2 regions of the Paenibacillus sp. SEL1 genome follow, and region 1 is predicted to be linked to the other one. Evidence: riboswitches for the same ligand, from Rfam matches in the RefSeq annotation. Region 1 holds a riboswitch; the other holds the start of a gene.
The links. A riboswitch is a leader RNA that binds a small molecule or an ion and turns the genes downstream of it on or off. The one in region 1 is predicted to bind cyclic di-AMP.
Positions count from the first base shown of each region.

Region 2: linked by a shared signal. The riboswitch ahead of ACYCSE_RS09830 (C40 family peptidase) and the one ahead of ACYCSE_RS23455 (3D domain-containing protein) in region 1 are both predicted to bind cyclic di-AMP.

Region 1 covers NZ_CM137723.1:5,136,870-5,141,779, reverse strand. Annotated here, with positions in the region: gene ACYCSE_RS23470 (M20 family metallopeptidase) at 1-68, opposite strand, end outside; gene ACYCSE_RS23465 (ABC transporter substrate-binding protein/permease) at 217-1,680, shown strand; gene ACYCSE_RS23460 (amino acid ABC transporter ATP-binding protein) at 1,667-2,389, shown strand; cyclic di-AMP (ydaO/yuaA leader) riboswitch at 2,624-2,792, shown strand; gene ACYCSE_RS23455 (3D domain-containing protein) at 2,799-3,467, shown strand; gene ACYCSE_RS23450 (polysaccharide deacetylase family protein) at 3,665-4,474, opposite strand; gene ACYCSE_RS23445 (NADH:flavin oxidoreductase/NADH oxidase) at 4,780-4,910, shown strand, end outside.
Region 2 covers NZ_CM137723.1:2,146,876-2,151,785, reverse strand. Annotated here, with positions in the region: gene ACYCSE_RS09845 (YwhD family protein) at 1-253, opposite strand, end outside; gene ACYCSE_RS09840 (M1 family metallopeptidase) at 378-2,390, shown strand; gene ACYCSE_RS09835 (hypothetical protein) at 2,402-3,229, shown strand; cyclic di-AMP (ydaO/yuaA leader) riboswitch at 3,507-3,644, shown strand; gene ACYCSE_RS09830 (C40 family peptidase) at 3,650-4,150, shown strand; gene ACYCSE_RS09825 (GNAT family N-acetyltransferase) at 4,456-4,910, shown strand, end outside.

The DNA.
Region 1 (4,910 bases):
AACGAAATGTCCTTAAACCGTGGGGCATGCTGCTCAATTGTCTTTTGAATGGTCTGTTTAAAATCCATGCTGAAAACTCCTTTATATAAACTGTAATGTAGGTACTGCGTTAGGTATGCTGAAATTGTACGATAACATTCATTGCATAATCATGCATATTCATTTATAATGACACAATCTTATTTATTATAAAGAATTTAAGGAGAGAAAAAAAGATTGAAAAAGGCATATCGTTTTACCGCCCTGGTTTTGTCGGCGGTTATCTTGCTGTTGACTGGTCTTCCCATGCTCACTGCATACGGAACGGAAGCAAAGCCACAGAAAAAACTTGTAGTGGGCATGAGTGCCGACTTTCCGCCGTATGAGTTTCATAAAGTCATTAACGGTAAGGATACCATTGTTGGGTTCGATGTGGATATCGCCAAGGAAATCGCCAAAGATTTGGATGCGGAGATGGTCCCTGAGGACATGAGTTTTGACTCTTTGCTGCCTGCTTTGCAAAGTGGTCGTGTAGACTTGGTACTGTCCGGTATGACACCGACGGATGAGCGGAGAAAGAGCATTGATTTTTCAGATGTATATTATCGCTCCAAGCAAGTCATTATGGTACGTCCAGAGGATAAAGACAAATATCCTACGATGGATGCTTTGAAAGGCGAGAAGATTGGCGCACAAAAAGGGAGTATTCAGGAAGAAATTGCTCAAAAAGTGCCCAATGCCACTGTAACCTCACTGGACAAAATATCCGATCTGGTACTCCAGCTGCGGACCCAGCGTATCAACGCTGTTGTGATCGAAGATACGGTTGCTAAAGGATACACGTTAGATGGTACCGTAACACTTGCCAAGGCCGTGCCTGAGGATGCCGGAGCAGAAACAGCTGTAGGTATACGCAAGGGGAACGCAGAATTGCTTGCCTCTGTAAATAAAACGTTGGCTCGCCTGAAAGCGGACGGGTCGATTGAGAAGTTTTCCACAGAAGCGAGCGCGCTCTCTGCAGATCGACAGGTTTCTTCTAATAACATTGTAGATATTTTTTGGAAATACCGCAGTTTTTACGCTACGGGTATCGGCTACACTCTGTTGCTGTCTGCACTCGGAGTACTGTTTGGATTTATCATTGGTCTGATCGTATCCTTGCTGCGGATGAGCGGTATACGCATCATTGAGTGGTTAGGTACCACTTATGTGGAGATCCTGCGTGGCACACCTATGCTGGTACAACTCATGATCATTCACTACGGGGTTGCTTTGACGCTGGGTGTCAATTTTACCCCACTCCAGTCTGGTATAATCACATTGTCTCTGAATAGTTCAGCATATCTGGCTGAAATTTTCCGGGCAGGTATCCAGGCAGTAGACCGTGGACAGATGGAGGCTGCTCGTTCGTTGGGTATGGGACGCGGTAAAGCTATGCGTCATGTCATTTTGCCGCAAGCGTTTAAATCTATTTTGCCTGCTATCGGTAATGAGTTTATTACGATCATTAAAGAATCATCCATTATTTCGACCATTGGGATGGTGGATATTATGTATCAGGCCCAGGTCATTAAGAACATCACCTACGAAGGATTAAGTCCGTTCATAATCGCAGCCGCTATTTATTTTGTAATGACATTCAGCTTGTCTAAGCTGCTGGGTTTATGGGAAAGGAAGTTGAGAGCCAGTGATCACCGTTAAACAACTGCGTAAATCGTTCGGTAAGAATGAAATTTTAAAAGGCATTGATATAGATATCGCCAAAGGTGAAGTCGTCGTCATCATCGGCCCCAGTGGTTCGGGGAAGAGTACGTTTTTGCGTTGTATGAATCTGTTGGAACAGCCTACAGACGGGGAGATTTTGTTTGAGGGCGAGCCGATTACAGCTCGTGGCCATAATATTAATGTAACCCGGGAGAAGATGGGGATGGTGTTCCAGCATTTTAATCTTTTCCCGCATAAAACAGTGTTGCAGAACCTGACACTTGCCCCAACACAGGTTAGAAGACAGTCAGGGAAGGAAGCGGAAAAAATTTCGCTAGAACTCTTGCGTACCGTAGGGCTTGAGGATAAGAAGAATACCTATCCGAACCAGCTATCCGGAGGACAGAAGCAACGTATTGCGATTGCGCGTGCTTTGGCCATGCAGCCGCACGTAATGCTGTTCGATGAGCCGACTTCTGCATTGGACCCTGAAATGGTTGGAGAGGTTCTGGATGTAATGAAGAAGCTCGCCGAAGGCGGCATGACAATGGTAATCGTGACGCATGAAATGGGCTTTGCCCGCGAGGTAGGCGATCGAATCATCTTTATGGATAACGGTCAAATTGTGGAGCAAGGTACACCAGAGCAGGTATTTAACACTCCAAGCCATGATCGCACCCGTGATTTTCTTGCCAAGGTATTGTAAGGAAGTGCTGATATAATCTATAAAAAAAGCCCTCCGTTTGACGGAGGGCTTTTTTTCTTTTTGTCACCATTTCCCCATACTTTCGTAACAAATATCGATTTCTTGATGACAAAATTGTAATGAGTGTAGTATGATGTTCAAGGTTCCCAACATTTTCATGCGGATAAGGTTACAAAATTGTGATATTATGCAGTAAGCCAAAACTTACCGGGACAGCATGTGGTTATGACAACCGCTGAAGCTGGGCCCAAACTATGGGAAGTGCGGGGGACGTAACAACGGCAGTCATTCCGATACGTCATAAGACGATGTGGAATATGCCTAGGGGTGAATTGCACAAGCATAGGGCTTCTCCTGAGTCCGAATCCGACAGCTAACTTCGCAGGCATAACAGAGGAGGTACATATCTTTGAAACATCTAAAACATATTGGTAAAACGATGAAATTTGCGGTGCTTGCCGCAGCTATTGCAGGGTTGGCACAGACAGCTGGAGTAGCGGATGCTGCTTCGCTTCACACTGCCAAAGAGGGCGATACCTTTTTTTTGCTTGCTCAACGTTATGGAGTATCGGTAGACGAGCTAACGAAGGCGAACCCAAACATTGCCTCCAACAATATATATGCAGGTCTGCAAATTAAGGTGCCTGGCGAAAATAGTGTGAAGGCAGCTTCGGATTCGAAGCCGCAGCTTCTTACGGAGAAAGCACCAGCGAATGAGGGGCCAACGATTGAAGCGTGGGGCAAAACATTCAACTATAGCAAAATAGTTGACGTTAAGGCTTCAGCGTATTCTGCCGCAGCCGACGAGAATGGTAAATGGGGAGCAGTGGACTACTACGGCAATCCGCTTAAACTAGGTACAATTGCGGTAGACCCGAACGTCATTCCGATGGGCACGAAAGTGCTGGTTACAGGCTATTCCCACCCAGGTTTGCCGGATCATTCTTTTGTAGCTGTCGCTCGCGATCAGGGCAGCGCCATTACAGGAAAGCGGATTGATATCTTTATTCCTGGCAACAAATCATTTGTGAACGACTTTGGATTTCAAAATGTGAAGCTGTACGTTATTGATAAATAGCATTGTACGTATATACGATTTAATTTACATAATATATATTATGTAAACTTAATGTCTGTATCCTACCGCATATAACTAGGTCGGACTCTTATCAGGTCGTATCCATAAAAAAGGCTGTCTTGACGAGCAGAAAACTTCTGCTGGTAAGACAGCCTTTTTACGTTGCTTTAGCTTGCAGCTCAATCATAAACATATGGTTATTTCCGTTCCGATGTGTGGAGTAGCCGGGGGACTGTCACAAATTTGTAGCCCTTAGCTTTTAGAGAGTGAATTAGACCCGGCAGAGCTTGGACAGTGCCTTGCAAGTTGGAACTTTGACCTCCACCTGCGTGCATTAAAATAATAGAGCCAGGCCCGGTAGCTGGGATCACATTGCGCTGAATTTGTGTTTTACTTAATCCCTTCCAATCGAGAGAGTCTACATTCCAATTGACAATCATATAGCCATGACGACGTGCCCATTGGATTTGAGGCTCCGTGATTTCACCGTAGGGTGGACGAATCAACTTGGGGCGAAAACCTGCGCTGGCTTGTAAAATACGTTCTGTTTTTGTAATCTGGTTGCGAAAGCGTTCTGGTGTGGCCTTCCTAAAATCCGGATGAGTATAGGAATGGTTTCCTATAGCATGGCCTTCACGGATAATACGGCGTATGATCCCCGGATGCTTTTCCGCACGGTGACCGACGATGAAAAAGGTGGCTTTGATGCCATTGGCGTGTAATACGTCCAAAACCTGCGGCGTATACCTAGAATCGGGCACATCATCAAAGGTTAGGGCAATTTGGCGGGTGTGTGGGCCGCACATTTTAAAAATGTCTGCATGTTTTTTACGCAGCATTGCTAATGTAGGAGTTGCTCGATCTGTGCTCTGTTGTACAGAAGAAGAAGCAACAGCTGCTTCCTTGGGATGGGGCGTTCCGGTGTTGGGAGGCGCATCCGCGTGAACGGGTAAACTTGAGAATGCTAGTAACAGTGCCAAGCATGGCAACACTCCCCTGTACGGCATATGTATCCCCCCTTTCCGTGCAGTGGTACCTAGTGGTGCTCTCGACTATTATGTACCTGTCCTATTAAAAATATGCTGGTAACCAAGTTCGGCTCATAAACGACTGGAATGAAGTCCACGATGAAACGATTATCAATGAAGATGATGGAGCTAAACGTACATATTCTCTTAAAGATGACCGAAAACAGGAGCATTTTCGCAAGTTTTAGCCTTACAACGAATTCGGTATACTGTGACAGCTGGTGTATAATGGGGATGCAATTCATAATTATACAGACATGGAATTGAAGGAAGGATGGATAAAAGTGACCGACTTGTTTACTCCTTATCAATTAAAGGGGCTTTCTTTAAAAAATCGGATTGTCATGCCCCCGATGTGCCAATACAGCGTGGAGGCCAAGGACGGAAATCCAACGGATTGGCATCATGTCCATTA
Region 2 (4,910 bases), 2.8 Mb from region 1:
CGGCTACCCATACGAGCCATACTTGGCGTCCGTTCGGTACATCCTCTTTATTCGTAGAGAACTTGATACCACGTTCTACTTTACTTTTGGCATGCATGGCACCGATATCAATTTTCGCCTCTCCTCGGTCAATGATAACCGGAGACATGCTGTTCAGGTCGATTGAGCCTGCGCCGAAACCCTTATGTTTACTCTTGCCACTGACAATGTTCAGTGCAATCTGTTTTTTGCCGTCCGGCTGATTTTCACTCATGCGTCACTAGACCTCCATTTTCCGTCTTCACACTCATTCTACACTATAAATATTTTAACTAATAATCTCCTGAAAGCAAACATATACATGCTGTAGATGCTTGTCAACGGGAGGTATCCATTGTATGACCCCAGCACGCACTAAAATCGTTTTATTGTCTACACTAGCCCTCGGTCTCCTCGCAGGGACGTTATGGTTTGCCTGGCAGCCCCAACCGCAATCCGACCCGCAGTCCATAGGCCAACCACTATACGGCTCCCTGTCTGAGTCTGCGCTTGCCCCAAATATGGGCAAGCCTCTAGGGGCAAACATCGTGCCTGACCTGCCCAAGAACCCTCCACAGCCCACTACAGAAATCCTCAGCAAGAGGGTGGTAGAGTACCACATTGATGTGTCTCTGGAAAAAGGACAGGTTTTGCGAGGCACTGAGACACTGACCTGGAAGCATCCGGGCAAGAAAACCGTGAATGATCTGTATCTTCATCTATACCCGAATGCCTTTTCTTCCATGGAAACTACCTTTATGAAGGAATCCGGTGGAAAGCTGCGCGGAGACACCATGCCCAAAGACGGCTTTGGCTCCATGACGCTGACTGAACTAAAAACAGAAGACGGTTTATCTCTCATGCACCGCATCCAATATGTGCAGCCAGATGACGGTAACGCAGGCGACCGTTCGCTCGTGAAGGTGCGTCTACCCAAGCCGGTACGAGGTGGCGAAGAAATCACATTATATATGAAGTTTGAGGTAAAACTGCCCGCCATCTTCGCTCGTATGGGCGCGACAGATGATTTTGTAATGGCAGGACAGTGGTTCCCGAAGCTCAGCGTCTACGAGACTGCAGGACAGCGTGGACGCGCCGAGGAGGGCTGGAACCTCCACCAGTATCATGGTAACTCCGAGTTTTATGCCGATTTTGGAATTTACAGCGTACGGATTCGGGTGCCTGAAACTCATATCGTAGCAGCGACCGGATTTCCCACCCGTGGTGCCGTCCGACAGAACGGCCAAAAAATATATCAATTTTATGCCGATGATGTACACGATTTTGCCTGGTCCGCTTCACCCAACTTTGTAACCGTAGAAGAACCCTTTTCTTCTGCTGAAGTCCCTGGTGTCAAAATCAAGCTCTACCTTGACCCGTCGCACAAGGAGCTCAAAGGGCGCTATATGAGCGCAGCGAAGGCCGCCCTTTCGTACTACAGCAAATGGTACGGGCCTTATCCATATTCCACCCTATCCATCGTGGTTCCACCCAAATCAGGCACTGGGGCCGGCGGTATGGAGTATCCGACACTCATCACGGCCGCTGCTGCGGGTAATCTGAATCCTGGCTATAGTCTGGAACGGACATTAGTTCATGAGATTGGACATCAATATTTCTACGGAATGGTAGCCAATAATGAATTTGAGGAGCCGTGGCTGGATGAAGGCTTCACCTCCTATGCAGAGGAGCGGCTTATGGAGCAAGAATATGGGCTTACCCCCAACCTGCCATTACAATCGGGACAGGTAGCCTCCCCACAGCCGCTAAACCGTGAGTCATGGAAGTACGGCTCAGCGGCTGAGTACGCGCAAAATGCCTACTCTCGAGGCAAGCTGGTCCTACGGGGCATTGAACGTCAGGTGGGTATGAAAAAAATGGATCGCATTATGCGGACCTACGTCCAGACGTACCGATTCAAGCATCCGTCCTCACTGGATTTTCAACGTATCGTGGAGAGAGTCACCGGACGCTCATGGAGCCACTATTTTGAACAGTATGTATATGACGGCCAGATGGCGGACTTTTCAGTGGATCACATCACAAACCACAAGCTGGAGAATGGATATGAAGCAGTCGTGACGGTCAGCAAAAAAGGGGCGGATTATCCCAAGATCCCTGTCCAATTTACCTTCAAGGATGGTACCACGATATTCAAGGCTTGGGACGGCGCGGGCAAAAGTACAAATTTTCGGATCAAAAGTACTTCTCCCGTTTCCCATGTAACCCTTGATCCCTTATATACCATTGCACTGGAGAACAAGCATATTAACAATAGCCTAAAAGCCGAATTGGACGAAAAGCAACAAACCCGTTGGAGTATAAGTGTAACCAAGCTGTTGGAGACACTGCTTGGAAGTCTGTCATGGTGAGGTGTCTATAGATGCGGACTGTTATAAAAGAGGGCTGGGCGCTGGTGCGCATACGTTTCTATATCGTTATCATTTTATTTCTGTATCGACTACTGTGGGGGGTGTTTCTCTATCGGCTGGTGCAGTCTGCCGTTATCCCGCTATTGCTCCGTTATCCTGATCAGGGTCAGAACGAGCTGGGACAGACCTTATTTTGGATGGAGAGCCAGATTGCTCTGATGGACAGCCGGGAAGTACATGTGTATTTGTGGATACTACTAGGCGCGACTGTACTACGCATACTGATCACTCCCTTCATTAGAGCCGGAATATATCAAAGTCTGCATACCGATGCGACTGAACCGCAAAGCCTGTCCTTTTTCAAGGGTATGAAACGCCATGGCATGTCGTCGCTGTTGTATTACACCATCGAGTTGGGACTGCTGCTGCTTCCCGCCTTTTGGGTAGTACCGAGACTCTACCCTATTGTAGCAGGAGCACTTCAATCTTCCTCTTATCTGCTGCATTTATTGCCCTATGTCATTGGATGGATGGCATACGGATGGTTCATTCGGCAGTGCATCCTGTATATGCAACTGGGTACTGTCGGTGGTCACGCCATACTATCGTCCCTGCTCGCCTTCTTTCGCCAACTCCTCCCAGCTGTCGGTATATCCCTTTTGCTCGGTGCTTGTGTGCTGCTGGTCTTCGGTCTATTTGGCACCGTGGCGATGATTTGGACTGGCATGCTGGCGCTCATTCTCCAGCAATCGTATCATTTTGTTACTAGTCTGGTCAGGCTGTGGCATATCAGTTCGCAGTACAGACTATGGCATACCGATATCTCTAGTAGAAGCTAAGCCCTGCCATTATGTTTTTTTACTTCATTTCCGTCTGTCGAAAAACCTTGATTCATACCCGCACAAACGACATATAACTGAATACTGTTAACAAGATCTGTTCCTGGGACATTAGGAGCAGATTTTTTTTGTAACTTTTTGCAATGAAACATTTGCCAAAGCCAGCCGTCTTTGTTACAATAATCGCAGTGAACTGATAGTAACAACTTTGTAATCTTTATTGTAACCTTTATCTCAAAAATAACGTTATTGTGAATACTGCTCTCCAAGGTGCACATCTTAAGTTAAGCCTAATTCCTGGCACCTAGGAAGCGGGGGAACCAGTTTGGGTGAATTGATCTCGCAACAGAGTGGTCATAGGGGAACCTTCTACCGAATCCTTAAGCTAACCTCGCAGGCATTGGAAGGGGTATATTTTTTTTGAAGAAGAAGCTAACGATCGCAGCTATGGGTCTTGCCATTGCCTTTACATCTTTTACATTCGGTGGCGGCAGTGCATATGCAGACTCTAAGATGGACCAGGTCATCCAAGATGCCAAAGGAACGAACTACAGAAGCGGAGGCACTACACTCGAGGGATTCGATTGCTCCGGCTTCACAATGTACGTATACAACAAACTGGGAATTAAACTTCCGCATCAATCTGGATCACAATTCAAAATGGGATCTTCTGTATCCCGCGATGAAATGAGACCTGGGGACCTGGTGTTCTTCAACACCACAGGAAGAGGCATTTCCCATGTAGGTATCTTCGTAGGTGAAGGGAAATTTGCCCACTCCTCGACTTCACGTGGTGTAGTAGTTAGCTCACTGAACGAAAATTATTACGCTAACCGCTATGTCGGTGCAAAAAGAATTATGAGCACAGACGCTTACCATTCAGTAGCTTCAGACATTCCTGATGACGATAACGTAGAATAACTAACGCACAGCAAGCTAACCCTAGCCGCAATTTGATTCTGGCCGGAATCGAATTGCGGTTTTTTATGTCCACAACATCAGCAATTATTATCTTTACTGACGAACTGAGACCTCAAAAGGTTTCAATTGTAGCGAACATCGTCGGTTTTACCGTCACCGCTGGGGGAGCATATGAGCAGTAATTCCTTCTTATTGAATGTATACCCGACTTAGGTATGAAATAAACACGCTTGCCATTCCTCTGCAACTTGTCTACAATCTGTTGTTAATGATTGAAGTACCTGTGTAAAAGGAGGATGGAACACATGCCGGCCTCAATATCCAACTATCGGATCGTACCGATGGACGAGCATCAAGCGGCTGCAATCTGTGAGTGGCACTATGATCCACCTTATAACATATATGGTTGGCTCCCCTGGGAACAAATGAAGGCGCTTGAAGTCGAATTTGGAAGTCCCATGCTTCGCCAAGAGCAATATGTTGCCGTACTGGATGAAGAGAACAAGCTAACAGGATTTGCTCAATATTTTCCTATGATCGGTGTGACCCGGCTAGGTCTTGGAATGCATCCTGACAGGTGCGGACATGGCAAAGGCTCTGATTTTGTCCGTGCCATTGCAGAGGAAGCTCAACGACGCAACCCGAAGAATGAAATTGATCTAGAGGTGCTTACTTGGAATGAGCGCGCTATCCGGGCCTACAAGGCGGCTGGATTTGAGCTTACAGATACCTATGAACGCCAGACTCCTGATGGCAAAAA